DNA from 4 places in the Halalkalibacter sp. HAAS-P014 genome. Region 4 is predicted to be linked to each of the others. Evidence: riboswitches for the same ligand, from Rfam matches in the RefSeq annotation. Region 4 holds a riboswitch; each other region holds the start of a gene.
What was found. A riboswitch is a leader RNA that binds a small molecule or an ion and turns the genes downstream of it on or off. The one in region 4 is predicted to bind thiamine pyrophosphate.
Positions count from the first base shown of each region.

Region 1: linked by a shared signal. The riboswitch ahead of thiE (thiamine phosphate synthase) and the one ahead of AC1FXZ_RS09260 (LuxE/PaaK family acyltransferase) in region 4 are both predicted to bind thiamine pyrophosphate.
Region 2: linked by a shared signal. The riboswitch ahead of AC1FXZ_RS01460 (ABC transporter permease) and the one ahead of AC1FXZ_RS09260 (LuxE/PaaK family acyltransferase) in region 4 are both predicted to bind thiamine pyrophosphate.
Region 3: linked by a shared signal. The riboswitch ahead of thiT (energy-coupled thiamine transporter ThiT) and the one ahead of AC1FXZ_RS09260 (LuxE/PaaK family acyltransferase) in region 4 are both predicted to bind thiamine pyrophosphate.

Region 1 is NZ_JBWQTV010000016.1:190,901-198,304, reverse strand. It holds gene AC1FXZ_RS13800 (spore germination protein) at 1-768, shown strand, start outside; gene AC1FXZ_RS13795 (YueI family protein) at 827-1,225, opposite strand; gene AC1FXZ_RS13790 (hypothetical protein) at 1,385-1,897, shown strand; gene AC1FXZ_RS13785 (YqgQ family protein) at 1,916-2,104, shown strand; gene AC1FXZ_RS13780 (ROK family glucokinase) at 2,118-3,080, shown strand; gene aspA (aspartate ammonia-lyase) at 3,176-4,597, shown strand; gene AC1FXZ_RS13770 (YqgU-like beta propeller domain-containing protein) at 4,860-5,978, shown strand; TPP riboswitch at 6,047-6,154, shown strand; gene thiE (thiamine phosphate synthase) at 6,209-6,841, shown strand; gene thiS (sulfur carrier protein ThiS) at 6,843-7,040, shown strand; gene AC1FXZ_RS13755 (thiazole synthase) at 7,045-7,404, shown strand, end outside.
Region 2 is NZ_JBWQTV010000002.1:145,282-152,685, reverse strand. It holds gene AC1FXZ_RS01490 (pyridoxamine 5'-phosphate oxidase family protein) at 28-630, opposite strand; gene AC1FXZ_RS01485 (DUF1450 domain-containing protein) at 829-1,059, opposite strand; gene AC1FXZ_RS01480 (ATP-dependent DNA ligase) at 1,201-1,935, opposite strand; gene tenA (thiaminase II) at 2,107-2,772, opposite strand; gene AC1FXZ_RS01470 (ABC transporter ATP-binding protein) at 2,803-3,549, opposite strand; gene AC1FXZ_RS01465 (ABC transporter substrate-binding protein) at 3,604-4,623, opposite strand; gene AC1FXZ_RS01460 (ABC transporter permease) at 4,647-5,414, opposite strand; TPP riboswitch at 5,482-5,594, opposite strand; gene AC1FXZ_RS01455 (DUF6154 family protein) at 5,780-6,043, shown strand; gene AC1FXZ_RS01450 (EamA family transporter) at 6,092-6,988, opposite strand; gene AC1FXZ_RS01445 (glycoside hydrolase domain-containing protein) at 7,198-7,404, shown strand, end outside.
Region 3 is NZ_JBWQTV010000021.1:151,281-158,684, reverse strand. It holds gene AC1FXZ_RS17285 (NlpC/P60 family protein) at 842-3,151, opposite strand; gene AC1FXZ_RS17280 (hypothetical protein) at 3,404-3,718, shown strand; gene AC1FXZ_RS17275 (carbon-nitrogen family hydrolase) at 3,912-4,697, opposite strand; gene thiT (energy-coupled thiamine transporter ThiT) at 4,932-5,501, opposite strand; TPP riboswitch at 5,579-5,678, opposite strand; gene AC1FXZ_RS17265 (PTS fructose transporter subunit IIABC) at 5,784-7,404, opposite strand, start outside.
Region 4 is NZ_JBWQTV010000011.1:127,179-134,582, reverse strand. It holds gene AC1FXZ_RS09280 (tripartite tricarboxylate transporter TctB family protein) at 48-500, shown strand; gene AC1FXZ_RS09275 (tripartite tricarboxylate transporter permease) at 534-2,033, shown strand; gene AC1FXZ_RS09270 (quinone oxidoreductase family protein) at 2,048-3,031, shown strand; gene AC1FXZ_RS09265 (HesB/YadR/YfhF family protein) at 3,557-3,838, shown strand; TPP riboswitch at 4,699-4,803, shown strand; gene AC1FXZ_RS09260 (LuxE/PaaK family acyltransferase) at 4,913-6,037, shown strand; gene AC1FXZ_RS09255 (acyl-CoA reductase) at 6,034-7,404, shown strand, end outside.

The DNA of each region.
Region 1 (7,404 bases), on a different contig from region 4:
CCTCTTGTAAGATACACAGAAAGACCTGATGTTGCTGCCTCTCATTTATTCGAAGGACATGTTATTATAATGGTAGATGGTTCACCTAGTGTAATGATTGCTCCAACCACTTTTTGGCATCATATGCAACATGCAGAAGAGTATCGTCAAAAGCCGATCGTAGGTACTAGTTTAAGATTGGTTCGCTATGCAGCTGTATGGGCATCGTTATTTTTATTGCCACTTTGGTATTTACTTGCAACGAATGAGGGGCTTGCCCCAACTGATTTGGGGTTTATTGGGGAGCAAGAAGAAGGTACAGTTCCATTATTTGCTCAGTTTCTTGTTGCTGAGATAGGGATTGAAATGCTCCGGATGGCAGCAATACATACACCAAATGCTCTTGCGACAGCACTTGGTTTGGTGGCTGCGTTATTAATTGGTGAAGTAGCTATAAATGTCGGGGTTTTTTCACCCGAAGTCGTTTTGTATCTTGCTGTAGCAGCTGTTGGAACTTTTGCTACACCTAGTTACGAGATGAGCTTGGCTAATCGTTTAATTAGGGTAGCGCTATTACTTACTACAGCTCTATTTGGGGTAGCAGGGTTTGTAGGTGGAATCACGGTTTGGTTACTTATGCTAGTTCATCTTAAGACCCTTGGCATGCCATATATGTGGCCATTTTTACCATTTGATGCCAAGGCTTTAAGAGATGTAGTATTCCGGGTTGCCATGCCATTAAAAAAACAAAGACCATCAGCTGTCCATCCAAATGATCCAGATAGATAAGAACTACAAAGAGACCACGAAAATTTTCGTGGTCTCTTTGTTTATAAGATACATTGAATTACATCGATTCTTCCATTTCTCTTTCATAAAGCTCATCTTTAATAAAAATGTCTTTTTTATCGACTGCTTGATTCTCGTTCGCTAAAACGAGTCCAAACGGTGTTTGTTTCTTTGGAGTGATAATGGTAAACCGAATGCCTAATTTATTGGCTTCTTGGATATAATTTGAGTAGTTACCATAATTTAAATTCCCATTTATAAACAGGTGTGGGTTTTTTTGAGTTTTCATTGCTTGGACTACTTCATTATACATTCCTCGTTGAATGACTTGTTTCTTTGTTAAGGCTATATATATTCTTTCTAACAATGTTGATAGAAATAAATTTCTTTCTTCTGGTTTAATCTCAGGGATTCCGTAAATTGCTTGGTCAATAATATCTTTTACTTTTTGGTCCATCGTTTGATCCTCATTCCTTCTACATGACAAGCTTTCTTGTCCTTCTAATTTTTGTTTACAAACATATCATAGCATAAGAAACATTTAATTTATAAATCATTGAACTTCTTGCAATTCGTTCAATATGAAAACGTTCTGTTAAAAGGATGGTGCTTAATCATGTGGTTTATTATCATAATTTTATTGTTTGTATTTACACTAGGTGTCACGATTGGTGGCCTTTTAACGGCGCCGAGAGATCCGATTAGACCGTTAAGCCTTTTCTTATTTTCTTTATTTTTTTTATTTTTATGTTATATAGGCATGATTTCTGGAATGCTTATAGGGGGATGGATTGGATTTAGGTTTATTGAAATTGTTATATCTATATTAGCACTTTTATTTATTGTTGCCTGTATAAGTCGATTTCATCCAACACTTGGTTTTTTTCATCCGGAGGACCGGGTGATAATTTCGATCCTTGCACTTCTTTTCTTTTTAATGGGATTTGAATGGGGCATATTGGAATTTAGAACGTTCTTCACGATTACTGCTGCTTTTTTGTTTACTGTAGCATTAGGCGTAGGGCTTTACATTCAAATGCAAATTCGTCAGGCATTATGGCGTTACACACACACCGCATATATTCCGCTTGTTTGGCTTCTTTTCGTATCGCTCTTGAAGCTGATATAATGAAGAAGAGGTGAGAAAATGAAAACGGTATATGATGTAAGGCAACTGCTCAAAGTGCACGGCTCAATTGTATATACACGTGATCGCAGTCTTGACCTTGCCCTCATGGAGGATGAGTTGAGAGAGCTTTACAAATGGAAGTTGATTGATGCAGAAATACTTCAACAAGGGTTACTTGTTTTAAGAAATGAAGCTAAGTTACAGTAGAGGATGAAATGTGATGGGTGATAAATGGCTTGTTGGTATAGACATTGGTGGAACAACAATTAAGTTGGCTTTTGTAACTACTGAGGGTAAACTTGTTACAAAGTGGGAAATTCCAACAAATATTGCTGAATCAGGAAAGTATATTACAAAAGATATTGCTCGAACAATAGAGGAAAAAAGAATTCAGCTTGGCATTGATAAAAATAAACTCTTAGCAATAGGATTAGGAGCGCCGGGTTTTATAAATATGGAAATGGGCTTTATTTACCAAGCGGTTAACATAGGGTGGAAAGATTTCCCTTTAAAGCTTCAATTAGAAGCCGATACGGGCCTTTCTGTAACGGTTGACAATGATGCTAATATTGCAGCTCTTGGAGAGATGTGGCGTGGTGCCGGAAATCAAGCGAGAAATCTACTTTGCGTTACCCTTGGGACAGGAGTTGGAGGTGGTGTGATTGTAAATGGGCAAATCCTTCATGGTGTTAACGGTATGGCCGGGGAAATTGGACATATAACGTCAATCATTGGTGAACAAGGAGCACCTTGTAATTGTGGAAAAACGGGTTGTCTAGAAACGATAGCCTCTGCTACTGGGATTGCAAGACTAGCAAAAGAAGGTGTACTAAATAGACCAGAGAGCTTGCTGAAACTAGTCTTAGACCAAAACAGTAAGCTTACCTCTAAGGATGTATTTGAAGCGGCTAATAAAAATGATCGTCTTGCAGTGGAGATTATAAATGAAGTTACTTTTCATTTAGGACTTGCATTGGCAAACTTAGCCAATACTCTAAACCCAGAAACGATCGTACTTGGTGGAGGAGTTTCTAAAGCGGGAGATAGTCTTTTGAAACCAATAAAGCAACAATTTGATCGGTATGCTTTAGGCAGAGTGGCCGATGGATGCGAGTTTCGAATTGCAACCTTAGGAAATGATGCAGGAGTAATTGGTGGTGCGTGGCTTGCTCGGAAAGGGTAACGCTCACGTACGTATATCACATACATAAATTAATAATAAGATCGTTAGATTGAAACTAAGTTGAAGAAGTGACCATAAAAGGAGACAGGTAGAAAATGTCAGACTATCGAATAGAGCGTGATTTAATTGGTGAAAAGCAAGTACCAAAGGATGCCTATTATGGTATTCAAACAATGCGTGCAAGGGAGAATTTCCCAATAACAGGGTATCCTCCTCATCCTGAGTTAGTACGTGCATTTGGTTATGTTAAAAAGGCTGCAGCAATGGCAAATCGTGATGTTGGTGTACTTAATGTTAATATTGCTGACGCTATAATTGAAGCGTGTGACGATGTAATTTCGGGTAAATTGCAAGAGAACTTTATTGTTGATGCAATCCAAGGAGGCGCTGGTACCTCATTTAATATGAATGCGAATGAAGTCATTGCCAATCGTGCTATTGAATTACTTGGAGGAAAAAAAGGAGAGTACATGAGGGTTAGTCCGAACACTCATGTGAATATGGCGCAATCGACAAATGATGCTTTTCCAACAGCAATTCATATAGCGACGCTTCGCTTGGCAGAAGGCTTAACGACTGAATTACAAGATCTCGTTAATAAACTAAAAGAAAAAGAGAAAGAATTTGATGATGTGTTAAAAATGGGACGTACACATCTCCAGGATGCTGTGCCAATTAGGTTGGGACAAGAATTCGGTGCGTATCAACGTGTATTGAATCGTGACCTTAGTCGAATAAAAGGTTCTGTAGAGCATTTATATGAAGTAAATATGGGAGCGACGGCAGTTGGGACAGGACTAAATGCAAAACCTGAATATATTGAAAAAATAGCTGGGTATTTAAGCGATATTACTGGTTATCCATTTGAAACAGCGGAAAACCTTGTGGATGCCACCCAAAATACAGATGCTTATACTGAAGTTTCAAGCGCATTAAAAATAATGGCCATTAACTTATCAAAAATGTCTAATGATCTGCGATTAATGAGTTCAGGGCCACGAACAGGTTTAAACGAAATTAACCTACCTGCAAGGCAGCCAGGATCATCTATTATGCCTGGAAAGGTAAATCCGGTAATGTGTGAAGTTGTGAATCAAATCTCTTTTCAAGTCATAGGGAATGATCACACAATAAGTCTTGCTTCTGAAGCGGGGCAATTAGAGCTGAATGTAATGGAACCAGTATTAGTTTTTAATTTATTGCAATCATTGTCAATTTTGCAAAATGGTATTCGTGTTTTTAGGGAGTTTGCAATAGATGGAATAACGGCTAATATTGAAGGGTGTCGCGAGATGGTTGAAAGAAGTGTAGGGATTGTTACAGCCATTAACCCACATGTAGGTTATGAAGTTGCTTCAAGAGTAGCAAAGGAAGCCATCCAGTCGGATCGCCCAGTTCGAGAAATTTGTTTGGAAAAAGGGATCCTTTCTGAAGAAGAATTAAATGAAATTCTTGATCCGAAAGAAATGACGAATCCAGGAATTGCTGGTGCTAGATTTATGCAGGGAGACAGTTAAAAAGTGAGAGCCATATAGGAACTTATTTCTAGTTCTGTGTAGCGTCTCCACAAGAAAAAGGGTGACTCAAACGTTTAGCTTCTATGAAATTGTAGTGCAACCGTTTATTTTTCTCTGCGCTATAAAGTAATAATTTAGAAGCTAATACAGTTGAGTTGCCCTTTTTTTGAAAATTACTATTTGTTGAAACGTTTAAAAGGCTTCAATCGTCTATATAGTATCTAAAGACAATCATGTGTATGAAGGAGGGTAGAGGGAATTGATGAAACGGCTATTTTTTAGTTTAATTATACTTCTTATAGTTTCAGCGTGTACTCAATCTTCATTAGTAGGTCAGCCGTTACCGAAAAGTTTGATGGAACTTCCCAAAAAGCGTGATATACCGTTCTCTTTTTTCACAGGTTCTCAAATTATTCCAATTCAAACAAATACTCGTGTTACAGAAGTCATGAGTTGGTATGACGGTGAGACAATTTTATATTTGCAAGAACAGGATGACGTGTCTGCAATTTATAAACATGACCTTTATTCAGGGGAGTCTTCACTTTTTTTTGATACGGAAGGTTGGATTGTAGATATCATCGCTAACGCTGATCATACGGTTTTTGCCATTCAACACATTACGTCAGATAATGAAGCAAGACTATTACTATTGGATCAGAATGGTGAGATAAAACAGACCATAATGGGATATGGGGAAGAGTATAGTATCTACTGGAATCCTTATAAGGTTGAGACGTACGTTATGGTAGCTTTTTTACCTAATTGGGAATACGAAACTTATGTGGGGAATGTAACAAATAATGAAATATCACAAGTAAATCTTGAACAGTCTTATGTTCAATGGATATCGCCTACAAATGTCGGTTACTTAAAATGGGATGAATTTGAACCTGGCTATCAAGCGCCATTATATGAAGTGAATGTCGAAAATGGAGAGATAAATAAATGGGAAGAAGCTGTAATTGCTTTTATGAGCTTCCCCGATGGAGTGTCGCTTTCTGTAACGGTTGACTCAGTTTACGATTTAGCATCCCAATACACTTTTTATCAAGAGCAAGAAGCTTTCCGTTCTATTGAGGTCCCTATTTTGAACACATACTCTGAACAATGGTGGATACCTTTTTATACTTATGACGATTGGAATGGAATTTTTTATTATTTACGGCCCAAATATAGTAGTGATTTCTTTAGCTATGAAGATGGCTTTGAGTTAATTGCTTATAATGTGGATGCTGATTCTGAAGAAAAGATAACTACATTAGAAAAACATGTTCCACTTTCAATATCTCCAGGAGGTTCTTTTCTTTTACTAGGTGAACGTTATGAAAATGCTTATGATTTATCAGAACAAGTGGTGGTTCCCATTTGGAACGGTTAGTTGGGAAATACTTCCCCTCTTGCTTTTTTACAGTAGTCTGTCATAATAAATAGTAATAAGTTCTGTATTTTAAAGACTAGGGGTGTCCATAACGATGGACTGAGAAGAAGGTGTTGCCTTTTACCCTCATACCTGATCTGGATCATGCCAGCGTAGGGAAGTCGTATTAGTCGTATTCCGTATGTTCGGGGTGCGACTTTTTTGTATTACAGATAGAAGGTGGGAGACCTATGAGAGAGTTTAAGCTATATGCGATAACCGGAGAAGAATTTCATCAAGGCCGTGACTTAACTGAAGTAATGGAAGAAGCGATTCTTGGTGGTGTGGACATTATTCAACTGCGTGATAAGAACAGCAGTAAACGAGATGTTTTAAGAAAAGCTAGAGCGTTGCGTGAACTTACAAGTAAACATGATGTTTTATTCATTGTTAATGATCATATCGATGTAGCCCTTGCTGTTAATGCAGACGGAATTCATCTTGGACAAGATGATTTACCTCTTTCTGATGCTAGGAAGATAATGGGGCCTGATAAAATTATTGGAATATCGACTCATCGTATTGAGGAAGCACGTGAGGCTGAAGTTGGAGGTGCTGACTATATTGGAGTAGGGCCAATTTTTCATACAAATAGTAAAGTAGATGTTGTAGATCCAGTAACAACAAATTATATTAAACAAGTTGTTTCCGAAATCAAGATTCCATTTGTAGCTATTGGTGGAATCAAACTGCATAATGTTGATCAAGTGCTTGATGCTGGAGCAACTCGAATTTGTATGATCTCTGAGATAGTAGGAGCTAAGGATATTAAAGGGGTTTGTGAGAGTTTTATCAAAAAATTAGCTGAAAGGGAGAGTGAATAAGGTGCGTTTGATTATTAATGGAGAAGAACATAATCTAGAAGTTTCTACACTTGAAGAAGTTGTGACTTATTTCAATCTTGAACCACATCTTGTCGTGACAGAAGTAGATGGAATGATAGTTGAGCAAGGGGAATGGTCAGATACTAAAATAATAGAAGGAATGAAAATTGAATTAGTTCAATTTGTCGGAGGGGGATGATCGGATGAAAAAAAATAAGCTTACAATTGCAGGTAAGGAATTATCCTCTAGGTTTTTCCTAGGAACAGGTAGGTATCCAAATCCCTTTGTCCAAAACGAAGCTATTAAAGCATCGGAAGCTGAGGTACTTACATTTGCCATTCGGAGAGTAAATCTAGATGCGCCGAATGAGGACGCAATACTGCAACATTTAGAAGGAATGTCATTTACGTATTTACCGAATACATCAGGTGCAAAAACGGCTGAAGAAGCAATTCGAATTGCAAGGCTTGCTAAAGCATCTGGTCTAAGTGATTGGATAAAAGTGGAAATTAGTGTAGATGAAAAAACACTTTTACCAGATCCTATTGAAACCCTTAAAGCA
Region 2 (7,404 bases), on a different contig from region 4:
CTGCCAGTCAGGCTTCATTTTATCCCTTTATTGAACTTCCTTTTTACTTTGTTTAACGTTAAAGAAATCACCTGCTCCTTTTTTACGTATCTCAGCATTCGATTCTTCAACCTTCTGTAACGCTGGTATATGTTTAGAGCAATGAATAAAAGCCTCCTTTACTTCGATGACAACCCACCTTTCAGCTTTTGAACCTTCTGTCTGTTGTATTTCACGTTTCATTTCTTTTGTCAGCTTTAACATATCTAATTCTTTATTTTCACATATATAAGCAGTACCATTGACGTGAAGTCCAATTCGGCTTTCAAAAAAATCAACAAACATAAGCCCTATATTCGGATTTTCCATGATATTACCCATGTTTGCCATCACACCATTCCCTCGATACTCTGGATAGATCATTTTTCTATCGTTTAGTACTCTTATGAATCCTGGCTCTCCTGCTCGAAAAGAAGAATCACAATTACCTTCCTTATCTGAAGTTGATATAAACATCATTTCTTGCTTCTGTATGAACTTTTGCATATCATAATTTAAATAAGTAAGCATTTGATTTTTATAAAACGCCGTCGCACGATTTTGTGTATTGTACTTCTCTTGTAACACTTTCTCTCCTGATTTTGTAGACAAATTGTTACAACCCCTTTGCACTAGCAGTTTAGGTAAAACGTTTTTCTCTACCATTTTAACTGAAAATTCACACAAAATAAGGTTGTTTGTTAGATTATCTTACATTTAATTTTGTAGAAGCGCTGCCTTAATATAAGTATGCTTCTACAAAAGAAAGGGAGCTGTAAACCCCATTTTGATTTACAGTTCCCTCTTAAACTATACAGACTCTTTAAGTATTCTTTTATTTACTTTAAGGTAAAGTTCTTCTCCTGTTTCACATTTCATGACCTTGCCATCTATGATCGAGAATGGACATTTTTTGCACGTTTTACACTTCCCTAGACAGCCTTTTCTCTTAATATTTAACTTCGGATACGAGTCTTTAAGAGCTTTATATGCTTTTTTCGTTATAAATTCATTCTCTTTGCAAAAATAAACTTTCTTCATTTTACATACCCCTCACAAAGAATGATAATCATAATCATTTAAAGTAACTTTATCATACCAAATTTTTATGTTGTTGTATAGTCTAAAAAGTCAGATAATTAATCAAAAAATAACGACTCCTTTTTTATGTGGAGTCGCTCATTAATTTATCTCGGGTAACTGATGTTTGAGAAACTGACGGTATGTTTCGTAAAGTTTTCGTCTATTTCTATATGACTTCCATTTCTTTTTTAATTGATTTTTTTCATAATCATAAAGCATTACTCCAGAGTATACTTTCAGGTCCGTACGCTGTAAGTTGCTATAATGATAATTAATGATTTTCACCCAACCATCGGACCTTTCACCAATTTGGTATGTTGACTGTGGGTTCTTAACAACGATTCCTTCAAGATCATATTCTTTTACGACTTCAAAATATGTTTGGGAATTGCCTTCAACCCATTGAGACGTAACCACCGAAATGGTATCGGTCGGTATCACTTTATTTAACAGTTCTTTTCTCTTTAGTAAAGGTTGTTTTGTGACATTCCTCGCTGCATAATACATAATGTCAAACGCTACATATTGAACCTGTATAGTCGGAATAACTCTTCCAGAGGAAACCCTTTCCATTAGTCGAGTAAAATCCGGTCTGCTCTCATCGTCAACTGAAATAATTTCTCCATCGAGGACAATTCCCTTTGGCAAATCAACCGATAAAATCTCCGGAAACAAGTTTGTTATATCGTTCATATTTCTAGTGTATAATTTAGGGTTGCCATCTATATTGCTGTACACGACTCTTATTCCATCTAACTTAAGCTCTGTTATGACGTTTGCGTAATCTGCTGGAGGAGATTCCACCTCTTGTAAGAGCATAGGAGAAATAAACATTTACACCACCTCATGTTTAATAGTACTTAAATTATGAGGTAAGTTCATTAGTAGTCCATTGGAAATGCTAGTGTGGAAAAAATCGTTACTCTATTTTCCTCAAAGAAAACCCCCGAATAAATTGGTATTTACACCAAGTTATCGGGGGGAGTTCTTGCTAGATAGAATTTGTTAAACAGGCCACTTTTCTAATGTATAAGCCATTTCCCAGAACATATATTCATACTTGCTACTCGTAATAAAAATGGACTCCATACGCTGTTTCTCTTCTTCTGACGCCTTTTCTGCCCAAGCATCAAGACGATCAATTTGCTCTTGTACTAAGTTTCCGAACCACTCATCTCCATATGTATCAATCCATTTTTGATAGATCGGCACACCCGGAGTGGAATCTTTATACTTTTCACCAATTTCCCAATACAACCAGTAACAAGGAAGAAGGGCTGCGATTGTTTCACCTAATGATCCTTTATAAGCTGCAGAAAATAAATGATTCGTATAGGCTACTGCTGTCGGCGCAGGATCATCAACTTTTATGACACCATCCTTTGACAATCCTAGTTCTTTTGCAAAGCCTTCGTGCAACATATGCTCTGCATCATAAGAAGACTTTGCATGAAAGGCCATTCGGCTTGTTGTGTAAAAGTCATTTGCCTTTGCAGCACCAATTGACTGAACTTGAGCAAATTTAGATAGATAATAAGAATCTTGTTTTACATAATAGGTAAAACTTTCTATTGGGAGTGATCCATCTGCCACACCTGTTACAAATGGATGTTCAAAACTTGCATTCCAAATTGCGTCTACCTGTTTTCTTAAATGTTGTGAGAATTTCATATACTATCATCCTTTCAGATTGTAATTAAATTAATATAAAGCTTTCATTAACTGCTCTTTTAATTTTAGATATTCAGTTGACACCGTTACCTCTTTTACCCTCGGGCGTGGGAGCATAACTTTAAATTCATGACTCACTCTCGTTGGACGTGGTGAGAGTACATAAATACGGTCTGATAAGAAGATGGCTTCATCAATGCTGTGAGTAATAAATAAAACGGATCTGTTCATTTGACTCCAAATGTTTAGTAACCATTCATGCATTTTTTCCCGTGTGAGCGCATCGAGGGCACCGAAAGGCTCATCAAGTAGTAACAAATCTTTTTTATGCAAAAATGTGCGTAATAAAGCAGCTCTTTGCTTCATGCCCCCTGACAATACATGTGGGTAATAATCTTCATAACCGTCTAACCCAAACAAAGGAAGTAATTCTAACGCCTCTTTTTTCACTTGCTTTAGGTCTTGCTTCGTAATCGTTGCCCCTAACAGGACATTTTCTAAAACAGTCTTCCATGGAAACAACAAATCCTTTTGCATCATGTAACTTATATGCCCTCGTTGCCCCTTCATATCCTGTTGATCTATTCTAATGTCTCCTTCATCCGGTATTTCGAGTCCAGCAATGAGATTAAATAACGTACTTTTCCCACAACCACTTGGTCCGATTAGCGTGACAAATTCACCTTTTTTTACCGTGATATTCATTCCATCAATGACCTTAACTCGCTCTTTCCTACTACCGAATGAATGGTGAACATTATCAATTTTTACATACATAAAATCTCCTTTAAAATCGTTCCATTTTTTCTCTGTTCAGCTTATAGAACTATGTTACGGCAAGAACTGGTTTGTCATCGCTTCTTCACTTTTTACCTCTTTTTCAATCAATTTATTTTCCAGCATCCACTCTGAAAAAGAGTTCCAAACTTCGTCACTTTGTTCTCCCCATTTTTCTGCAGTTCCTTGATATCTGGGACTTAACCATTCTTGTGATGCACGAATTAATTCTTCATCTGTTTCGGGTGTTATATCAATTAAAATAGTAGCTGCTTCCTCAGGGTTTTCAATAGCAAATTCATAACCTTTACTAACAGCTTTCATAAATTTCTCGGCAAGCTCAGGTTGATTATTAACCACTTCTTCATTCGTGATAATAACAGGAGAGTAATTGTTAAATACTGGATCAATATCTGTCAAATAAATCATATTGATGTCTTCATCACGAACCTCTGCCTCTATTCCTGTCCATCCGTAAAAGATCCATTGAAAATCGATTTCTCTAGATGTATTGGTGAAAAAGTCTGCTGTACCTACTGTTACATTTTCAACCGTTTCAGGATCGGCATCAAATTCTTTCATTACGTGAGCAATAATCATATCCTCAAGTGGCGACCCCCAGCCTCCATAAGTTTTCCCTTCAAAGTCTTGAGGAGAAGTGATGTCTTTTTCCTTTGGAGAAGCAAAACCAGATGTATGCTCTTGAATAATTGTTGCTAGTGAGACAACTGGAATATCTAACGCACGCGCCATCGTTACATCCTGCTGAGAACTAATTCCGAAATCAGCTTGGCCAGCAGCTACGATTTGGTCAGCTCCTTCAAGTGCCGGTTCGATTATCTCGACGTTTAACCCTTCCTCTTCAAAATACTCATTAGCTTGTGCCACATAAATTCCTGTATGGTTTGTATTTGGCACCCAGTCTAAAACAAGTGTTGCATCAAGTAATCCTTCATTTGTTTCAGATTCAGTTGCTTGACCTTGTTCTTTCTCTCCTGTGTCTGTTTGATTGCAAGCAACCATAGCAGCGATAACTAACAATAACCCACTAAAAAAACTTATTTTCTTTAACATGATTTCTCATTCTCCTGTCCTTTTTATTTTGAATTTTTAAATTTCCAAGGCATTGCGATTCTGCTAAGTGCAACGATGATTAAAAATAACAAACAACTTAGCATTGAAATGATCGCAATGGCCACAAAAACTTGATCGGTGGCAAAAGAGTTCTGGGCCCGGACTAGATAAATACCTAGTCCTTTACTTGCCCCAACCCATTCTGAAATAACTGCGGCTAAGACACTGTAAGTAGCTCCAATTCGCAATCCTGTGAATAGATATGGTAGTGCATGTGGAAAACGAATAATACGAAACACTTGCCAATGAGAACTCCCCATTGAGCGTGCAAGGCGAATCATATCACGGTCACTCGACTGTAATCCTTCAATCGTACTTACAACTACTGGAAAAAACGTTACCAATGCAACAACTAACACTTTTGGTAGTAGTCCATAACCAAACCAAATCACAAGAAGTGGGGCGATAGCTACAATCGGAATCGTTTGTGAGAACAAAAGAATTGGATAGATACTTTTCCGAAGAGTTGAAGATAAATCTAAAATAAAGGCCAATGCTAAAGCAATGACAATACCTAATCCAAATCCAACTACTGCCTCTATTGTTGTTATCCAAATATGTTCAGGGAGAAGACTAAATGTTCCAAAAAATGTTTCTATAATTCTACTAGGTGCTGGTAGAATATAGCTTTCAATCTTCCAAATTATTACCGACAACTCCCAAATTAATAAAAACAGCGCAATTGCGATTATTGCTGGAACTGCTGAAGCGATACTTTTCACTTTACTCATGAATACCCCCTTTTAAAATAAAAAAGTCTGCACACCCGAGGGCACGCAGACATATGTACATAGCTCAAATACAACTGTTCGACATCCCTCCGCTGGAATTACCCAGATCAGGTTTAAAGGGTCGATATCTTCAAACGGGATATCCTCTCAGCCAACCTTATAGCTCCCCAAGCTTTTTAAATTTTCTAGTAAATCATAACATATTATTGATTTCTTTCCAAATATTTATTTCATTTATGTCACTTTGCACTATCTTTCTTGGTATTGTACCAGCAACAAAAGAATATGTTTTTTATTTTTTAAAGAATAATTCCCAGATATAAAACTCAACCTACATATAATAAAAAATGAATGGAGTGTAGACATTGAAATTTGTAGATGACCTATATGAATTATACAAAAATCATTTAACTGGCGATGAGGAAGATGCTTTAATTATTATTAATGGCATCCTTCATGACTTTGATGATCGAGACATAAAGAAATTGGTTGATGAAATGCCCGATCAAGAACGATTTGAAATGCTCGCTCTTTACCTTTATGAGAAATTCCGTATTAAAGTTGCAGAAGAAGGAATTGGCCAAACAAAAAATAGAGATGACCAGGAAGAAGTTAAATTCTATCATTAGGGGTCAGACCCCTCTTTAGCTTATTACAGTATTAAAGAGAACCTCTTTTTATGAAACTTCTTTATTCCTTTTGGATATTCGAGCCTTCTTCGGGGAATACGAAAGAACTCCCAATCCTAAGAATAAAAAGCCAACCCCGATCCATGATAATAAATCCAAATACTCTCCAACCAGAAACACTCCAAGCATAGCAGCTGTTAAAGGTTCTGCTAATGAGAGTGTCACAGCTTTAGATGCTGTAATTCCAGATAAACCCTTAACAAAGAATAAGTAAGCTATTGCCGTGGCAAAAAGCCCTAAGTGTAGTGCTACTCCCATTCCATTTGCTTGCATAAGCCATGATACATCATACATAAATATAATTGGCGTTAATAATAATCCACTCAATGTAAATACAACGGCTACAACGGCTTCAGGTGCTTGGCGTTCAAGTAATTGTTTGCTAACAATGGTATACATAGCAAATGACACCCCTGCACCTAATGCGAGCAATACCCCAAGAAAACTAACTGCCATGCCCTCTTGATTATTATTGGAAAAAAGCAGCAAACTACCTGCAATCGCTACCGATGTTGCAAACCACCACTTTTTCTCTGGTAGCCTTTGCTTGATAATCCATTCAAATACACCAGCTATGATCGGTGCACTACCTATTGCAATAACCGTTCCAACTGCGACTCCTGTTATTGAAACCGCTTGAAAGAACAATGGTTGATATGCAGCCATGCTCAATGCAGCTGTTAGTGTGATACTAATTGGCCAATTTCGAACACGTAACTTTCCTTGAATCGCAACAAATAACAGCAATGCAAGGCCACCAATCGCTAATCTTACAGCTCCAATCACCACTGGATTTGCATTCTCTGGCGCAAATGTTTGAGCTGTTCCCGTTGTTCCCCATAACATTGCAGCCATTAAAACCAACACTACCGAGGCTTTCTGCAACTTCTTCCCTCCTTGCACATTCGCTACTATTTAGATTCTATTATACTCTTCTCCGATAATGAATCTAGAAATTGTTAAGTCAAAATTCTAATTCTCCCTAACAAATGCCTACTCAGAATACGTCCGTGACCGTTATATATACCTATTTCCTTCACCGATGGTGGCCTCTCTACGTATGATGTTTCGAGAAAAGCTAAGGTGGTGAAATAGTGAGTAATAGAAAAAACGTATCCCTTATCATCCTTGGTGTCGTTTCTTTTCTATTCGTTCTAACGTTAACCTTCTTTAGTCAAACAAACACTTCCGAACCCGTTGCAGCAAACGATACAGAAGAGCAACAAATTAAATCCACTAATAACAGCAACAATAGTGCAAAAACTGGCGATAGCACCGTTGAAAATAATATTACGAACTCT
Region 3 (7,404 bases), on a different contig from region 4:
ATTATTGGGAAATTTCCCCACTCACATTGGAATCATAATTCAAATTCAGGATAACTGTAATCCGACTATTGTATATAAACGTCTTTATTACAAAATCTAGTAATTACTTACCACTATCAGTAATATAGTTGTTAAAATCGATTCCTGACTGATTTATCCACCTAAAGTCCATATCGAAGATTCGTTACATTTTGTTACATAATTATCCATTTTCTGTGATTTTTTATGTTTTTCTTCCTCTACCTCTATCTTCAAATACTTAAAGATTAAAACTATTAAATGACCAAATAATACATATTTTCACTCATTTTATTTTGGTTTTTTATTTGTCCTTCGACTGTTTGATTGTTATGAATTCAGCTATTCGAACTATAATTGATAATCGTTATTATTACGGAATAAAACTAAATACCCATTTGTCTTTTGCTTTCTTTCTATTACAGTGTTTAATGATAGTGACTGTTTTTAGCGAAAAAGATGAATATTTCATTAATTTTGTAACTTAATGTAACATTTTAATCTACTAGTCATAGTCCATTCGATTTGATTCGTCAAAAAGATGGATAAACGTCCCCAATGACAATAGAAAAAGTCTCCCATTTAATATAAAAATAAATGACCCCGGCTCAATGCCGAGGTCATTTTCTAGATGCTTGGATTCTTTTTTCAAAAACTGTCCATTTTATATAGCTAAATCTTATTACTCCCCCTATCAAGACCATTGGGTCAAGTCCCGAACTATATCACATTGGCTCCAATTCCTTGCGATAAAAAAGAATTTATAGTGTCACGTTAACACTCCTGTAACCATAATGAGTGTGACACGTCCAATCAGTCTTTTTTATAATCTCTTGGCTTCTAAATATCGATTCTTCCAAAAGTCTGAATGAATAAGGTTTCTTTCTTGAACTGTCGAATCTACTACAATAATGAAATTTCCGAGACCTGTATAAATACCCGACATCCATGGGTCATCAGACTTTCCATTTGTGAAAAAAACAATGTCACCCATCTCTAAGTTCTCTATTTCGATGCTTCTTCCCATACTCCATTGAGACGTCACATTACTTGGAAATTCTTCTGATGTAGCCTCATCTACTATTTGCTTTACAAAAGCTGCGGTCGTACCATCAAATGGCTGTGATAAGTAAGTTCTTGCCAACTCTGAAAGCTGATCGGGCTTTGTTAATTCATATTTTCTGGCACTATGATAGCGTGATGACCAATAGCTGCTTGTTGTTAAATCAATAATTCGAACACCGTCTGTTTGAGTTACTAGAATTACTTGATCATTCCCAATGAATATACCTGGAATAAGAGTAGTTGAGCCTTCGAAAAAGATGACATCGCCAAGGGAAAGATCATTTCTAGCAACTTCTTTTCCAACGGCCGACTGTTGGCTAGCATATCTAGGGAGTTGCACTCCAATTTTATTATAAACATATTGAATAAAACCAGCTGTGTCAAAACCAGTACTAGGATCTGTTCCATTTTGCAAATATTTCACACCAATATGTTTACTTGCTTCCTCAATAACAGGAATATCTAAGCGCAAAGTTAAATCATCGTATCGCTTAACACCTGTGTATTTTCCTTGCCAATACTCACTAATATAAGAAATGGTTGTTTCTCCTTCATCTCCAGTCGCATGGACCATATAGTTATTGCCTAAGTAGAGACCGACATGAGAGATTCCTGTTCGCCATGTGTCAGAGAAGTAAATGGCATCACCTGGTTTTATATGTTCATCTAAATCAATGTCTTCAATCGTAGATCCTTCTGATAAAATAGTTTCCCCAACCTGCCACTGTGTATATGTTGCTCTAGGTAAATAAATTTCCAGGCTATCTCGGAATATAGTTTGAATTAAATATGAACAATCAAAACCAGCTAACGTATCTCCCATTAATAAATAGGGTGTATGGATATACTTCATTGCTTCTTTTATTGCTTTATGCTCATGATTCATGTAAGTTTTTGGGTTAGATAATAACAAGATTTCGTCAGTGTATCTTACTGCACCAAAGTAACGCGATGACCAATAAGAATCAAATTCTAGGTTTCTTTCGGCAACCCCACTGGAAGTCACAATATAGAAGAATCCGTCCCCTTTATATATCCCAGAAAGGAGTGAACTTGTACCATTAAAGAAAACTAGATCGCCAGGTTCTAGTTCAGAACGGTTGATCTTTTGACCTGCTTCATATTGTCTTGATGGAAATTTTGATAAGAGGCTTCCAGTAACTTCTTTAAAAACATAATGAATGTACCCACCAGTGTTAAAACCGGTTTCAGGTGTTTCTCCTTTAGGGATGTAAGGTGTTCCTATGAGAGAAGCTGCTTTTTCAATAATAGGATCCTCATATTTAGAAGCTTCATTACTATTATTTTCATTAATCCGTTTTGCTCCAACGTATCTTGTTGACCAATAGGAACTTGATAAACTTACTTCCGTTATCCCAGAAGTAGTAACCATTACTAATGAATCAAATCCAGTATAAATACCAGACATGAAATAATTCCCATTAAAGAAGACAACATCGCCCGGTTGTAAATCTTCTTTTTCAACTGTATCTCCAATTGCCCACTGTTCGAGTGCTCTATCAGGTACCGATAACTGAAGGGCTTCATGAAAGACATAGTGGACAAATTGTGCTGTTGTAAATTGATGGATATTTTCTCCAACTTGATTTAATGCAAATTTCGCTACGGGGTTTGTCATCACTTCAAGATCATCAAAACGCTTAGCACCAATATATCGTTCATTCCAGTAAGAGCTCGTAGCTAAGTTTCGTTCTTCAATTCCTGAGGTTGTGACAATAATAAAGGACTCATGTCCAATGTGAATAGCAGGCATTAAGAAATTTCCTTGAAAGAAAAGAACATCGCCCGGTTGCAAATCATTGCGCTCAATCGATTGGCCCAAATTCCATTGAAGTTCGGCATTGTTAGGAAGAATGATTCCTTTAGCTTGCTCATACACATGTCGTACGAAAGCAAATGTGGTAAAACCGTCAGAGTTGGAACCTTTTAAATTGATTGCTGTTTGCACAACATTGGATTGTGATTCAACAAACTCAGAGTAGGTTGGTTTCATATTAATAGTAAGTAGAAGAAATAAAACTAGTAAAGTAGCTATTGATTTTTTCATAATTCACCTCTTATGTTCATCTAACAACAGATTAACATATTTTCACACAATTTCACTAAATATTTTGCAATTTATACCAAAATCCTATTATAATAGAATATAGAAAGTTAAATCCGTCTAGTTTATTAGTTGATAATCTAACAAAACAATTGTCTTTTCAGTTTAAAAAGCAGAGAGGTTGGAAAGGATATTAATAACACAAAATAGAATTAGTTAATTATTCAGAAAAATCAAATAACAAGGAGGGGTTTTATGATAAAAAGGATGTTTTTTTCAAAGCGAAAGAGAACATGGCACGACTACAATGCTTTTGAACGTAAAATGTGGGGACAACTCTTTAAGGAAAAAACAGCAGAGTTACGTAGGCGATATGGCCATTCAGTTGAATGTTATAAATTAGCGAAACAGTATGCAGATCGCCAAATGAGAAAGTTACGTTATGTGAAACAAGTATCTGATGTAAATAAAAGCACCGACGATATCGTAGCATTGTCTGCAAAAAAACAAGAAAAAGCCGATGAGATTGTAAGTAATTCGCTATCCTCTGGTGAAAAGTGCATCAAATGAACTGATTCACCTTGGCTTTAATCCCAATCTCAATTCTAAATTAGTGAAGTTGGGATTTGTCCTTTTGTTTTGACGTGTTTCTTCTATATATATAGCGTTATTTTTTGTTAGGTTATTCAATAACCAACAAAAAATAAGAGACACAAATCTACCTGATCTATGTCTCATACATTAATTATATTCTAACTTGAGATCAATAAAGCTCCGGAACTCTGCTAGAAAAGACAGGAACATCTTTTCGAATTTGAGTCGCTTCATTTAAATCTAATGTAACTGTTACCGTCTCTTCGTTTGTTGCAGATGCCTTTTCCACTGTATCTCCCCACGGATTAATCACCATTGATCGTCCAGCAAACTCAACTCCATCGTATACTCCAACCCTATTCGCACTTACAATAAAAAGCTGGTTCTCAATCGCACGCGCTTGTTGTAGAATTTCCCAGTGGCTTGCTCTTGCCGTCGGCCATTCTGCCACAACAAAGACAACTTCTGCTCCTTGTAAGGCCAAGGAACGAACAAGCTCCGGAAAACGAAGATCATAACAAATAATCACTCCTATTTTTCTGCCATCTAACTCAAACACCTGAACAGAATTTCTTCCACCTTTTAAATAATTATGTTCATCTAGCATCGGGACAAGGTGGATTTTATCATATGTATAGATCATTTCTCCTTTACGGTTATAGATGTATGAGCGATTATAAATGCCTCCCTCTTCTTTAACAGCTATGGAACCAGCGACAAGATTAACATTATGCTCATGTGCTAATTGTTTAAGGAATGATTCCGTTTCTGCTTTATCTGAATTGACTATTTCCTCTAACGTCGGAAGAGTATAGGCCGTTGTCCACATTTCTGGTAAGACGAGAATATCTGGCTGTTGTGATTTACAGACCGTTTCAGCCCACTCTTTTACCTTGCTCCGGTTATTTGCTGGTTTGCCTGGAATGATATCCATTTGGTAAGTAGCTATCTTCAATTATTTCTCCTCCCAAAAATCATTTTGCTTTCTATTCATTCTACTTCTTCTTTATTCTTACTATCCCTTTTTCTATACCGTAAATGTTTCATCGTATTAATTTTATCAACTTGACGGAAGCGTCGCAAAGCTTAATAATTTTTATATCGACTTTCACAAATCCTTAATTCTTAAGTTTTTCATTGAAAAAACACAGAAAAAAAGAGCTCATTAAGAGCCCTTTTATTCAAACTACTACGCTGCATCCGTTACCCCTCTTTGGCGTTTTGCCAAAAAGAAGGAAGGGTATTTTTTCGCTAACACGAGTAACACAACTAGCGTAATAATCATTTCAGGTAATAAGTTTGAGATGTTGTAGATAAAAGAATACAAGCTTGGGTTCATCCCTTCAGGCGCGTACTCTCCAAACCAGATAACACCTGAAGCAAAGTGACTGAAGAAACGAAGTGTCGTTGCAAAAATAAGTCCTACAACAATAGTAGTCGCACTAGGCACTGTTCCCTTTTTAAAAGCAAAAACACTAGCTAAGCCTAATACAAGATACGGCAACGGGTAATCAAGCAGCAACTGAATTGGATGTACAATATACCCACCTAATAAAAGGTTTAGTATTCCGACTAACAAGCCTGTCACTACGCCTACTTTCCACCCACGTCTAAATGCAATTAGAAAAATAGGGACCATTATTAGAGAGATAGATCCTCCCATTGGCCACAGTGCTCCAAATTTCACTTGCCCTAGAACAATTGCCAAACCAGTCATTACCGCTACCTCAATCATCGTTACTAATCGATCACGAGACACAAAAAAACCTCCCTTTTGATTTTATCCACAAGAGAAGGTTAAGTTAGACAGGAAAAATACGCGCAAAAATGCGCACGTTATTTTTTCAGCCACTTCCCTACGCTAGTATAAACTAGATCAGGTTCTTAGAGTTGAGGGTTCCCCTCTCTCAGTCACTTGACACCCCTAGTGGATAGTTATTTAATTCATAAAGTTCATTATAACATAAATGTCACTTTTCATAGCAACATAAGAACTTAAAGAAAGCGAAGAGAACAGAATTTCTGTTCTCTTCGCTTTCATCTATACAACCTTTTTCTTCCAAATCCCTAATATAAGAGCCGATACAATCGCACCTGCTAAAATAGCGATTAGATACATGAACCAGCTACCAGATACTAGCCCGATAACAAAGATTCCACCATGTGGCGCTGGTAACCCGATTCCGAATAAAGCTGTCAGACCACCAGCAACAGCTGAACCAATAATTAGCGATGGAATAACACGTCCTGGATCGGCTGCTGCAAATGGAATGGCCCCTTCTGTTATAAAGGAAGCACCTAAAACGTAATTCGTCTTACCAGCTTCTTGTTCTTGCTTTGTAAATTTACGTTTAAAGAACGTTGTCGCTAACGCAATCCCAAGAGGAGGTGCCATACCTCCTGCCATAACAGCAGCATGTGGGCCAAAGTTTCCAGCGTCAATCATGGCAATACCAAATGTAAAGGCTGCTTTGTTGATAGGGCCACCCATATCAATGGCCATCATACCACCAAGAACAATACCTAATAGCACCATATTTGTTGTACCCATTCCCCCAAGCCAGCTTTCAAGCCCACGGTTAATAGCACTAAGAGGAGTAATAAGCAGAAGCATAATCATACCTGTTAAAAAGATATTTAATACTGGATAGAATAAAATCGTTGTGATCCCACTTAATTGTTGAGGCAGACCTGCTAATAACTTTTTAACAAGAAGTGCGATATACCCTGCTAAGAAACCAGCAATTAGACCACCTAAGAAACCAGCTTCACCTGTTACGGCAATCAAACCACCTACCATACCAGCTGCAAAACCAGGACGATCAGCAATACTCATGGCGATAAATGCAGCTAACACCGGTATCATTAAAGCAAATGCATTATCTCCACCGATCGTCATTAACATTTGAGCAAATTCATTATCTAGCTCCAGATCAATCAAGAAGGATAGAGCAATTAGGATCCCCCCACCGACAACAAACGGAAGCATATTCGAAACACCATTCATTAAGTGTTTATAAAATCCACCACCGAAGCCGGCTTTTTCCTTAATTTCCTCGCCTTCGTTGCTTTCTCCTGAAACTGAACCTTTATAAACTGGAGCGTCACCGGAATTAATTTTCTCGATAAGCTCTTTCGGACGGCGAATCCCATCCGTTACCGGTCCCTCAAGGACTTTTTTCCCTTTAAAACGGTTCATTTCAATTTTTGTACTCGCAGCTACTATAATCCCTTTTGCATTTTCAATTTCCTCCGGAGTTAATTGATCTTTCACTCCACCTGAACCATTTGTCTCAACTTTAATTGTAAGGCCTTGTTTTTTCGCCTCGTCTTTTAACGCATCAGCTGCCATAAAAGTATGGGCAATACCTGTTGGACACCCTGTAACTGCTACAATATCGTACCTACCTTTAGCAGGAGCTTTTTCTGCTTCAATTTCTGCTGCTTGCTCTTGTTCCTTCTGATCAATAGCAGCAATGATATCTTCTTCTGACTTTGCCTTTAATAAAGCTTCACGGAAGTGTTCGTCCATTAAAAAAGTCGATAAACGTGAAAGTGTTGCCAAGTGTTCTTCATTTGCTCCAGCTGAAGCAGCAATCATAAAGAACAAATGGGTCGGCTGGCCATCAAGCGCTTCATAATCCAAACCATTTTCTGAACGT
Region 4 (7,404 bases):
GAGGTGTAAGCCTTCCTTTTTTTAACAAGGATTATGTGAAGGGAGACGTGGAAAAGTTGTTGCGATTGGTAAACTTATTTCCTTTCATTCTATTATTAATTGGTTGTGTTTTCTTTATAGGCTCCTTTCAATACCCGATGTTCTCTCAAGCTGGTGGAATTGGTGCAGCTTTTCTACCACGTAATATGTCAGCGTTGTTAATTACCTTTATGTTATTTATGGTCATAAGAAATAGAGAACAAAATAATAAGACTCTTTATACAAAAAAAGTAGTGATAAAACAATTGGTCCTAATCCTTTCTTTATGTCTAGTTATTTTTTTATTAGAGATAATTGGTATGTTCGTAACTTTAGGAATCTTTTTAGTTGGGAGTTTATATTATTTTGAAAGGGTTTCATTGTTGAAATCCATATTATTTAGTTTGATAACGGTTGTTTCAATGTATTTGATATTTGTATTGTGGTTAAACATCTCATTACCACCAGGGCTGTTGTTTTAGTTACTTCATAACCCTTAAAGCAGGAGGTGTATAATGGAAACAATTACCGAATTGGTCAATGGTTTTGTGATGCTTATGCGTCCAGAATACCTTTTTTGGTGCATTGTTGGTATAACTTTAGGAACCCTTGCGGGAGCTTTGCCGGGAGTAGGGTCAATTACAGGGATGGCAATTTTGCTACCAATTACATTTAGCATGGAAGTTACAAGTGCTTTATTGCTGTTAATGGGTATTTATCAAGGAGCAATGTATGGTGGGCGAATTAGTTCAATATTATTAAATGTTCCAGGGGATGCACCGGCTGTAGTATCAACGTTTGATGGATACCCCCTTACTAAAAAAGGGCGAGCAGGTTATGCATTGACCTTGAGTGCGTTCGCATCTTTTGTTGGAGGAGTCATTGGGATTATAGGCTTAGCTTTCTTAACAGGACCAATTATTGATTTTGCGCTATTATTTGGTGCTCCTGAATATTTTGCATTAATGGTATTTGCTTTAATTGCGACTACTGGTCTGGTGGAAAAGAAACCCTTTAAATCGATTGTTTCAATTATTTTAGGTCTGTTGATTGCTTATATTGGAGTAGAACCAGTTACAGGGACTGAACGTTTTACTTTTTCTATTGTGGAATTATGGGACGGTATAAATTTTGTTGTCCTAGCAGTGGGTTTGTTTGGTTTATCAGAAGTATTTCTACGTATCGAACAAAGTGGAAGTGTATCAAAAATGAAATCGAAACTATCATTTTCTGAAATCTTTCCAAAAGCAAGTAAAGTAGTGAAAGATTTTGGGGCAATGATAAGGGGAGCTATATTAGGATTTATTATAGGTGTCTTGCCTGGTGCTGGTGCTGTGATTGCAACTTTTATGTCCTATAGCCTTGAGAAGAAAATTTCAAAAAAACCTGAAGAATTTGGTCACGGTGCTTCCAAAGGATTAAGTGGACCGGAAGCTGCCAATAATGCTACAGTCGGAGGTTCTTTAATCCCTTTATTTTCGTTAGGTATTCCTGGCTCAGGAACTGCAGCAATTCTCTTAGGTGCTTTGTTAATGTTCGGACTACAACCAGGACCACGTTTGTTTGAGAATTCAGGTGATATCATTTGGACAGTTATTGTAGGCTTATTTTTAGCCAATATTTTGCTTCTTATACTAAATACTGCTTTTGTTCCTTTATTTGCCAAGTTAATTACAAAGTCTGATCCATATCTAGGACCAATAATTACGGTGCTTTGTGTATTTGGCGTTTACATGATTAACTATCGTATTTTTGATATAGGGATTATGGTTGTTTTTGGAATCCTTGGTTATATGATGAGAAAATTAGATTTCCCATTATCCCCATTAGTATTAGCGGTGGTTCTTGGACCGTTGATGGAGAGTAATTTTATGCAGTCAATGATGATTTCCAATAATGATATGGCTATTTTCCTAACTCGGCCTATTACATTGGTCTTACTCCTTGCCAGTGTGGCTATTCTATTATCTGTTGTTATTAGAAATTTAATTGCATGGAAAACGAAAAGTTCATAAAGGGGTTGTAAGAGTTGCATAAAGCTGTTTTAGTTACAAAGTATGGAGATTCAGGGGTTTTGCGTTATACAGACGTAGAAATGCCACCACTAGAACCCAAACAAGTTTTAGTAAAAGTGGAAGCTACAAGTATCAACTTTGCTGATATTAAAGGAAGACTTGGAGTTTATCATGGTACAGAGAAAATTCCCTATATTCCGGGACTGGATTTAGTAGGCATTGTTAAGAAGGTTGGATCGAAAGTGAGTTCTTTAGAAGTAGGACAGAAGGTAATAGCATTTCCTGTTAGTGGATCATACGCAGAATACGCTGTTGCTGTTGAAGAACTAACATTTCCTATAAGTAAGAGTCTTGATACAGAAACAGCTGCAGCATGCCCGACTGTTTCATTTACCTCTTATCAATTACTTACAGATTGTGCCAGAATAACAAAAGGTGAAACTGTTCTAATTCACTCTGCTTCGGGTGGAATTGGAACTACAGCCATTCAATTAGCAAAATTATTAGGTGCAAAAACCATTTTTGGTACGGTAAGTAATAATTTAAAAAAGACTGTTGCAATTGAAGCAGGTGCAGATTATGTATTTAATTATCGAGATGAAGATTTTACTAAGAAAATTCGTAAACTTACCAATAATCAAGGGGTCGATATTATTTTAGACTCATTATCAGGTGAAGTATTTAATGAAAGCCTTACTTGTCTTTCTATGTTTGGTAGAGTTGTCAATTTTGGAAATGGAAAAGGAGCTGCAGGGGGAGAAGTAAATACATTGGACTTGCATGGAAGTTGCCGATCTGTAATTGGCTATAGCCTAGGGACAACGATAAAACATAGAATGGAACGATTAAAGGATACAGCAAATGCTATTATTCCACTTTTAGAAAGTGGACAATTAAAAATGTTTGTAAGCAAGAGTTTCAAATTAAAAGACGCTGCATTGGCGCAAAACTGGGTTGAAAATAGGAATAATGTTGGGAAGGTTATTTTATATCCTTGATAAAACACATGAATAATATTCATTTCATCGAAACAAACCACTTTTTAGTTGTTTGTTTCTTTCGAATTAAATTTGCCTCACCGACTAAAAAAATGGACGATCGTAACAATCCCATTCTCTGTGAGATGGTTGCGATCGTCTTTATGTTCTGTGCTACCGGAGCCCTTTTTAAAGAGATTAATAGTAGATTTTGTCATTTGCGAGCTCAAATGCCAACCTAGTTTTCATCTAAAATAAATATCCATGACTGAGGCTAATAGCTAGCCTTCTCTTGTCTAGTTATATAGAATATATCAGCTATCAAGAACTTATAGATGTCTTACATTAAATCGATGTTTAATGATTACCCTAGGTAGGGAGTTTATGTTTGTAGTTCGTTTCACTGTATAATTTTTTTTTTTGCTTACTTTTCTCCTAAACGCCGAATATTGTCGAATTCGATAAAGTATCTTTTGATAGTGTGAGATAGATTACAGATTGGATTTTTCTGTTGCAATAGACTTTAGTGTAGGGAGGTGCTTTAACATGGAACTGAATATATCTAAACAAGCAATGGAATGGTTTTCAAAGGAATTTCAATTTAATACGGAAAGGAGCATTCGTTTATTTCCACGATATGGTGGCTTAGGACGAATGTATAATGGTTTTAGTATTGGAATCTCAAATGAGGCTCCTGTAAATTATGGGCCAAGATTCGATAGCGAAGATAAAACGTTTTATGTTGAAGAAGTTGATTCTTGGTATTTTAATGATTGCACAATACAATTAGATGTAGAACAAGATGAACTAAAGATCATGGTAGTTTAATATCATTTGTGAAGTTTTTAACTAATAAGCCGGTTTAATGCGAGGCTACTGAAAAAGGGTGCCTTTCCCTTTTTCAGTGGTCCTTAGGCAATGTGCAGAGCCGTTACCCTTTTTTGAAAGCCTTGCCATGAGTGGGTTTCTCATAGTAAGGCGCGTAACGTGTGGAGCCATTGCGCTTCTTCGAGGTACTTTTTCAGCGCCTCAGTTTAATGCTGGCTTATTAGAAGTACTGTTAATACAGTGTTCTGATTCAACAAATGTTCAAACTTTTTGCTTAGTAAGCATGCTATAATGTAGTTAGAAAGAAAGATAAAAACAGAAAAAAGTTAACACTGTAGGAGGCTCAACCATCTGCGTTGGTTCCGTTAAAAAAACGTAAAACCAATACTAGCTAAGAGTGGTTAGAATTTTGAAACATTTAATCTAACGGCAATTAGTACGGGCATGAAGTCCATGGATGAATGAGCAAAAGATTTTATCAATGTAAAAGTGTTTAGAAAATCAATCAAGGTATCGTGATGTATGGATATGGTATTTCAATAACCTACGGAACGAACAAACATCACAATTAAATGCTTTATAAAATCAATTTTACCACTGATGTACGGATCGAAAAATAAAGCAATGATTTTAAAAAGTGATGTTAGACTGGTTGGGTCTCCTAAGGTGTTAACGGTTGAAAATCTAGCTAACAATAGCTGGATTTTTTTTACTGAAAACTAGGTGGAAGAGGTCATTGGGGGATACGACTCAATCGAATATCATTAACCATTTTTCTTCTTTATTTGACAAATTGTCTGAAGCCTTGTGGAAAGAACCTTTCAATAGTGATATGATATGAGAATATAACATGAGTTTCTTTTTGCCACTGGGGGAGCTGTATTGGCTGAGATTAAGGTATTTCCCTTAAACCCTTTGAACCTGAACTGCGTAATCGTAGCGTAGGGAAGTGGACATCATATTATGAGCTATTTTTTGAATACATAGTTTTTAAGTGATGACCACTTTCTACATAGAAAGTGGTCTTTTCATTTATTTAATTAAAGAATATTGTTTAGAATGGGAGTGTTACGTATGGTAGAAGGTTATATAGCCCTAAAACAAAAATTAATTAATTTTATTAATCAGCCGAGTTCAACTGAAGAGGAATTTAACAGGATGGCATTACAGTTGTTTCAGTTTCAATATGAACATAATCAGCCTTTTCGTAAATTTTGTAGAAAGCGTCGTGTTTCTCCAAGAAAAGTGAAACATTTTCTGGAGATTCCTCCTGTTCCAATTGATGCATTTAAATTAACAACTTTATCATGTAATCCAATTGAAGACGCTGAAGCCGTTTTTATGACAAGTGGGACAACGAATCCACAGAAGCGTGGGAAAAATTATCATCGTGATTTGGACGTGTATGACCTTTCGATGAAAACTCATTTTAAACCATATGTTTTACCTGATCTTGATAAAGTAAAAATGTTTGTCCTCTTTCCTGAGAAAGACGAGATGCCGAATTCATCGTTAGCTCATTATTTACATCTTGCGAAAAAAGTGTTCGGCACAGATGACAGTATGTATGTATTTTCTAAATGTGGTTTTGAAGTAGAAAATCTTATTAAGGAGATTCAATTAGCAGAGAAAAAGGACGAACCCGTTCTTTTAATTGGAGCAACATTCTCGTTTATTCATTTACTAGATGAGTGTAAAAGTAGAAGTCTTCAATTCAAGTTACCTAAAAAAAGTAGAATCATGGATACGGGTGGAGCGAAGGGACGCTCGCGCGAAATTGAACCAATGGAGTTTAAAAAAGAGATGAGCGATTTGTTTACGCTGCCACTAGAAATGTGTATCAATATGTATGGGATGACGGAGTTAAGCTCGCAGTTTTATGACTCGAATCTACTTCCTTTTAACCAAGGAGGAAAATTAACGAAACAACAAGCGCCTCATTGGGTGAAAACGGTGATTCTTGATATCGAACGGATGGAAGAAAAACCTGTAGGAAAAAAAGGAATTATCGTTCATTATGATTTGGCCAATTATAATTCAGTCATGGGGATTCTGACAGAGGATATCGGGATAAAAGAAGAAGACGGTTTTTATTTATTAGGAAGGGCTGAAGGTGCAGAAGCAAAAGGATGTTCGTTAGCTGTTGAGCAATTTATGGCTTCTGCACAATCAAGTTCAGGGGAGAAGTTAAAAAGATGACAACAAGCTTCTCATGTTTTCATGTACCCAAAAAATGTGAAGGTCTTTTTGCTGATGCCCCCTCCCATACATTGCAATTTGAACATTATGGCCAGAAGTTAGAGTTGAATGTTCCAGAGCTTACTCCGTTTATGATAGAACATGTTATTGATACGCTCAAAGTGCAACAGGAAGAGTATTTACGAAAGCGTCATACAAACGAAATGATTGATCTTTTAAGTGAAGCAGTTGAGAAGTGGTTGGATCCCCGTTATAAATACCGTCAACTTGCCGAAGAGATGCTCCCGGTTATCACGGGGTATGATCAAGAGATGGTTCGTTTATACATAAGCCGATATTTAAGAATATTCCGGAAAGAGAAACTGCAACGTATGGTAGATGAAGATTTCCCGAATCCACTTATATTAGATGAATTTCGGCCACGAAAATCAGGGGGATTATATAGGGCATATGGACCGGAGTTGATCACTCATATTTTTTCAGGAAATGTACCGGCTTTACCACTTTGGAGTCTTGCTGCTGGTATATTACTTAAATCGGCTACGCTAGGGAAAGTGTCATCATCAGAACCACTTTTTCCAGTATTGTTTGCTAAAACATTGGAGGAAATCGATCCAGAGCTAGGAGATGCATTAGCTATTTTGTGGTGGAAGGGTGGTAATGAATCACTAGAAGCGGTAAGTTTTTCGAAATCGAATGATGTTATCGCCTATGGTGGAAAAGAAACGATTGAAGCAGTTCAACAAAAAGTACCGGCGCATGTCCGTTTTCACTCTCATGGGCACAAAGTAAGTTTTGGTTTAATAACAAAAGAGTGTTTGGCCACTACAAAAGGCTGGAATACAGCCCGATTAGCAGCTCATGATGGGTCCTGGTTTGATCAGCAAGCCTGTCTATCTCCACATGTTTTTTTTGTTGAACGAGGTGGTGACTATTTGCCTGAAGATTTTGCTCAAATGCTCGCAAGCGAAATGAGGAATTTTCAGCATACGCACCCACGAGCTTCTTTAACAGAAGAAGAGCATCATGCCATCGTCAAACAGCGTTCGGCACTTGAGTTTGAAAGCTTTAATAATAATCAAGTGCACATGATAAAAAGTGAAGGCGACACGTCTTGGACTGTAGTCTACCGTGAATTAAATGAAAGTGGAGAAAGGGAATCATTTCCGTTATCTCCATTGAATCGCTTTATAACGGTAATTCCAATAGACAAAGTGACTGATATTAAGCCACATATAAAAGGGTTAAAAAAGTATATTCAAACGGTTGGTGTAGGCTGTTCACCTCAGAAATTCTCAGAAATTATTTCAATTCTGGGAGAATGTGGTGGAAATCGGATTTGTGCACTGGGATCCATGTCAAGACCC